One region of the Tissierella carlieri genome, then DNA from elsewhere that is predicted to be linked to it. Evidence: a T-box and tRNA genes for the amino acid it is inferred to sense, from the RefSeq annotation. Region 1 holds a T-box; the other holds one or more tRNA genes.
What was found. The T-box of region 1 lies ahead of thrS (threonine--tRNA ligase). A T-box ahead of a tRNA ligase gene usually reads a tRNA of that ligase, here a tRNA-Thr.

Region 1 (3,218 bases):
GAACGAAAGACTATGGCATCAATCAGGTCACTGGGATCACTATAAGGAAAATATGTATTTTACAAATATAGATGATGGGGATTATGCTATTAAACCAATGAACTGTCCTGGATCTATTTTAGTATATAAATCTAAGATGTATAGCTATAGAGATTTGCCTCTAAGATGGGGAGAACTTGGATTAGTTCATAGGCATGAGCTTTCAGGAGCTCTACATGGATTAATGAGAGTTAGATCATTTACTCAAGATGATGCTCATTTATTTGTATTACCATCTCAAATAAAAGAAGAATTGATTAATATAATAAATTTAGCAGATCATATGTACAATATATTTGGATTTAAATATCATGTAGAGTTATCCACTAGACCTGAGAATTCTATGGGAACTGAAGAACAGTGGGAGATAGCAACAAATGGTCTAAGAGAAGCGTTAAAGGAAAAAGGAATAGACTATATATTAAATGAAGGTGATGGTGCTTTCTATGGACCGAAGATAGACTTCCATTTAGAGGATGCAATAGGTAGGACTTGGCAATGTGGTACTATACAGCTAGATTTCCAAATGCCAGAGAAATTTGATATGAGTTATGTGGATAAAGATAATGAAAAGAAAAGACCAGTCATGATTCATAGAACTATATATGGTAGTATGGAAAGATTTATGGGAATACTTATAGAGCATTTTGCAGGTAAATTCCCAGTATGGCTTGCACCAGTACAGGCGATTATTCTTCCTATATCAGATAAATTCAATGAATACGCTTATGAAATTAAGAAGGAAATGGCAGATAAGGGTATTAGAGTTGAATTAGATGATAGAGCCGAAAAGATAGGATATAAGATTAGAGAAGCTCAATTGCAGCAAATACCTTATATGTTAGTAGTAGGTGAAAAGGAAGTAGAAGAAAAATTAGTTTCTGTAAGAAAGAGAGACGAAGGAGATAAAGGCCAAATCAAAGTTGAAGATTTTATTTGCCAAGTAATTGAAGAAGTAAAAGAAAAGAAGAAGTAATATCATATCTCTTATATAAAAGTCATATGTTATGAGGAAACTGACAATGACACTTGTTCATTTAGAAACATGAAGAAACAGGAGAACAAAGAGTATTTTGTCAGAAGGAGTAATCGAGTGTCTGGGAAAGCTACTTGACAAATAGTTATCCTAAGTGTAAAAGCTAATTTAATATTATAGGTATTGATGAGAAGAGTAATATATTATTTCCTTTAAGAGAGAGAAGATCGTGGCTGCAAGTCTTCTTATGAGAAAGATATATGAAGACTGCCTCTGAACCGAGTCTGAATAAAGGACTTCCGCTTATTAGCGTTATTTAAATTGAGAAGTAATTAGGGTGGAACCACGAAACTTAGCCTTTCGTCCCTACATAGAGATATGTAGAGATGGAAGGCTTTTTTTATGACCTAGAACAACGAACATTAGTGAGTTGATGTAGGTCAAACGCAATAGGAACCCAATTTATACGAGCGAGGCAAGTAAATAAATTGGTGTTCGAAACTGCGTAAAACAACAAAACCAAATCTGCAGGCAAATAGTGTTTTCAATTATGAATTGTGTAAGTGGTCTATGGCTATTAATTAAATAATAGGAGGTTAGATTATGGAAAGGATTAAGATTATATTACCTGACGGTGTGGTTAAAGAATATGACAAAGGAGTATCTGTATATGATGTTACTAAGGATATATCTGAAGGCTTAGCAAGGGTTGCCCTTGGAGCGGTTGTAAATGGAGATACAAAAGGAATGCAGGAAATTATCAATGAAGATTCTACTTTTAGGGTAGTTAAGTTTGAAGATAAGGAAGGAAAGGCCATATTTTGGCGTACATCGGCTCATATAATGGCATTAGCAGTAAAAAGATTATTTCCTGAGGTAAATCTAGCCATTGGGTCAGTTAATGAAGATGGTTTTTACTACGACTTTGATAAAAAAGGGTCATTTAATAAAGAAGACCTTACAGAGATCGAAGAAGAAATGAAAAGAATAGTTAAAGAAGGTCATGATTTAAAGCGGTATGAGTTGAAACAGCAAGAAGCTTTAATGAAAATTGAAAGTTTGGGTGAATCATATAAGGCTGAGTTTATAAACGATCTACAGAAAGGCGAATTAATTTCCATATGTGTTTTAGGTGAATTAACAGATATATGTATAGGGGCACAACTTATAGATGTCAAACCAATAAAAGCAATAAAGGTTATGCAAGTAGCTGGTGCTTATTGGCGTGGCAATGAGAATAACAAAATGCTTACCAGAATATATGGCATTGCCTTTCCTAAACCTAAGGATCTTAATGATTATTTAAATATGATTGAAGAAGCGAAAAAACGGAACCATGTAAAATTAGGTAGAGAACTGGGACTCTTCATGCAATCGGAAGTAGTAGGTCAAGGCCTACCGCTCATAAAACCGAAAGGAACTTTGATTATAAAGCTTTTACAGCGTTGGATAGAAGACTTGGAAACTGAATGGGGATATAGACAGACTATGACTCCATACATGAGTAAGTCAGCGTTGTATAAGATATCTGGACATTGGGATCACTATCGAGAAGGTATGTTCCATATAGGAAATCCAGATTCTGAGGATGTACTGTCTTTACGGCCTATGACTTGCCCTTTCCAGTTTACTATTTATAATGACGATCAACACTCCTATCGGGAATTACCAATAAGATATTCTGAAACATCTACATTATTTAGGAATGAATCTTCTGGTGAAATGCATGGACTAACAAGAGTCAGGCAGTTCACAATATCTGAAGCTCATCTCATTGTGCGTCCAGACCAACTAGAAGAAGAGTTCAAAGGAGTTATGGAATTACAGCAATACATCATGAAAGTACTGGGCGTTGAAGATGACATTACTTATAGATTCTCTAAACGTGATCCTAAGAATAAGGATAAATATATTGATAATGATGAGGCATGGGATGAAACTGAGCAACAGATGAAAAAGATTCTAGATTGTCTTTCTATTGAATATTCTGAAGCTGAAGGTGAAGCAGCTTTTTATGGCCCAAAACTTGATATACAATGTCGTAATGTTTGGGGAAAAGAAGATACCATAATTACAAATCAAATAGACTTCTCTCTGCCTGAAAGATTTGATATGTATTATGTTGATAAAGATGGGCAAAAAAAACGTCCATATATCATACACAGAACTTCAATTGGATGTTACGAAAGAACTCTGGCAACTT
Region 2 (3,218 bases), on a different contig from region 1:
CCACTTTTAACAACGTTACTAATATAAACTATCATAAATTAAAAATTATGTCAATAAAAAAGTCTTTCTTTCTACCACAATTTTTTCTTCAATTTATACAATTATTCCTCATTAATCTAATGTTTATTCCAATTCCATCCAGAAAAAAGACTAGGTTAAAGACCTAGTCTTTCATCACTATTCAAGAACTTTAGTTACAACTCCAGATCCTACTGTTCTTCCACCTTCACGAATTGAGAATCTTAGCCCTTCTTCTATAGCTATTGGTGTTATTAATTCTATAGTAAACTTTGAGTTGTCTCCTGGCATTACCATCTCTACGCCTTCTTCTAATTTGATATCTCCTGTTACATCTGTTGTTCTAAAGTAGAATTGTGGTCTATATCCATTAAAGAATGGTGTATGTCTTCCACCCTCTTCTTTAGATAGTACGTATACTTCTGATTCAAATTTTATATGTGGATTTATTGATTTTGGTTTTGCTAGTACTTGACCTCTTTCGATTTCGTTTCTTTGAACTCCTCTTAGAAGTGCTCCTATATTATCTCCTGCTTGTGCTTCGTCTAGTAGTTTTCTAAACATTTCTACTCCTGTTACTACTACTGTTCTTGCTTCTTCTGCTAACCCAACGATTTCTACGTTGTCTCCTGTTTTTACTACTCCTCTTTCTACTCTTCCTGTTGCTACTGTTCCTCTTCCTGTTATTGAGAATACGTCTTCTACTGGCATTAAGAATGGTTTGTCTGTATCTCTTTCTGGTTGTGGAACGTATGCATCTACTTCTTCCATTAGTTTAACTATTTTGTCTCCCCATGGTCCGTCTGGTTCTTCTATTGCTTTTAATGCTGAACCTACTACGATTGGTGTACCATCACCATCGAAGGGATGTTCGGATAGTAATTCTCTTACTACCATTTCTACTAATTCGATTAATTCTTCATCATCTACCATGTCTTGTTTGTTTAAGAATACTACTATCTTTGGTACTCCTACGTTTCTTGATAATAGTATATGCTCTCTTGTTTGCGGCATTGGACCATCTGCTGCTGATACTACTAAAATTGCTCCGTCCATTTGTGCTGCTCCTGTAATCATGTTCTTTACATAGTCAGCATGGCCTGGGCAGTCTACGTGTGCATAGTGACGATTTGGTGTTTCATATTCTACGTGAGATGTGGAAATTGTTATTCCTCTTTCTCTTTCTTCTGGTGCTTTATCTATGTTGTCATAGCTTATTGCTTCTCCTGAGCCAAATCTTTTGTTTAATACCATTGTAATAGCTGCTGTTAATGTTGTTTTACCATGGTCTACGTGTCCTATTGTCCCTATGTTTACGTGGGGTTTAGTTCTTTCAAATTTTGCTTTTGCCATTTCAATATTCCTCCTTAATTATATTTAATAATTTAATACACTTGAGTTTTCTCTAGTAGATGATAAAGAAAGTCTTAAGTTAAAGCATTAATATAAACTTTCTTAAAATGCATTTATCGGAAATTTAAAATTAAGGAGATTTAGAATTTCCTATGCATCACAAGAAAACTCACCCTGGTGTTTCCTATCTTTAAAAAGCATGGAGCCCACGACCGGACTCGAACCGGTGACCTCTTGCTTACCATGCAAGTGCTCTACCTCCTGAGCTACGTGGGCATTTTTTACTCACTGCTAGTTATTTTACTATTTACATATAAAATTGTCAAGCTTAAGTTTATACTTTGTCCTCTAGTAGCTTCTCTAACTTTCTTTTAACTCTTTGTAAGGCATTATCTATACTTTTCACATGCCTGTCTAAATCCTCTGCAATTTCCTGATAGCTCATACCATCCACATAAGACATTAGGACCTCTAACTCTAATTCAGATAAAATCTCTCCTATTCTTCTTTCCATTAAATTCAAATCTTCTCTGCTAATCATTAATTCTTCTGGATCTGAAATTTTAAAGCCCGAAATTATATCCAATAGAGTCCTATCAGATTCTTCATCATATATAGGTTTATTAAGTGAAACATAAGAATTTAAAGGAATATGCTTTTGTCTAGTAGCTGTCTTAATTGCTGTAATTATCTGTCTCGTGATACAGATTTCTGCAAATGCTCTAAATGATGTAAGCTTGTCCTTATCATAGTCACGAATAGCCTTATATAGTCCTATCATGCCCTCCTGAACGATATCTTCCTTATCTGCCCCTATCAAATAATATGATCTAGCTTTGCATTTTACAATGTTTTTATATTTATAAATCAGGTATTCCAGTGCAATAGCGTCATCATTTTTTGCAGCTTCTACAATTTCTTCATCCTGCATAGTCATATATGTAGTTAATTCCATATCATTATGCACTTCCAATTGCACTAAGCATCCCCCCAGTATAACTCTGTTAATTTTGATTACTATTAATTATATTTAATACCTATATTTTAGTCAAGGTTATTCATTCTTACTAATTAAATTATTTAGTTTTTTTATCGTTTCTTCATCCAGTCTTCCTAGCAGAAGATCATTTTTTTTATTCTCTGTAGTACTTTTACGTTTAATAAGCTTTTTTTCATTAAATATTTCCATTTCTAACTCCCTAGCTGAAATCCTAGTTCCACCTCGACCAAAAACAATTTGTTGTTCCATCCAGTCAGATGTTGCTACTCTTACTCTCTTTATCCTTCCAATCTCATCTAGTTTTTTCTCTATATATTGATCTGCAGTCTCGTTTTCTTTCGTATATACAACTTTTAAATCATTATAATTTTCTTCTGCTCCATAGTTGCCCTTTACTAAATGTGCATCAAATACAATTATGACTTCAATTCCCGAATAATATTTATATTCTGTCATGATCTCTATAAGCTCATTTCGAGCCTCCTCTAAATGTTCCTTTTTAAGTTGACTAAACCGCTCCCAAGAATTAACGATATTATACCCATCAACAAAAAGATATTCTTTAATCTTTTTATTCTTCTTAGCCATGATTCTGTCTTACTACCTCATATATCAATATAGATGCCGCATTAGAGGCATTTAAGGAAGATATTTGGCCTAGCATTGGAATTTTAACTAAGACATCGCATTTTTCTTTCACTAGCCTAGATAATCCTTTTCCCTCATTTCCTATTACCAAAGCAATAGCTCCTTGTAAAGATGTCTTATAATGATAGTCAGTCCCGTCCATATCTGCACCATAAATCCATAGCCCTTTATCTTTTAGTTCTTCAATTGCATTTACAAT

Region 2: it has a tRNA-Thr gene. The T-box ahead of thrS (threonine--tRNA ligase) is inferred to sense a tRNA for this amino acid. The anticodon was not compared.

What each region holds. Positions count from the first base shown of each region.
Region 1 is NZ_JAHLOH010000045.1:31,228-34,445, reverse strand. It holds gene thrS (threonine--tRNA ligase) at 1-1,015, shown strand, start outside; T-box leader at 1,190-1,386, shown strand; gene thrS (threonine--tRNA ligase) at 1,619-3,218, shown strand, end outside.
Region 2 is NZ_JAHLOH010000025.1:51,730-54,947, reverse strand. It holds gene tuf (elongation factor Tu) at 178-1,371, opposite strand; tRNA gene KQI38_RS06995 (tRNA-Thr) at 1,572-1,647, opposite strand; gene sigH (RNA polymerase sporulation sigma factor SigH) at 1,706-2,350, opposite strand; gene KQI38_RS06985 (NYN domain-containing protein) at 2,426-2,959, opposite strand; gene rlmB (23S rRNA (guanosine(2251)-2'-O)-methyltransferase RlmB) at 2,952-3,218, opposite strand, start outside.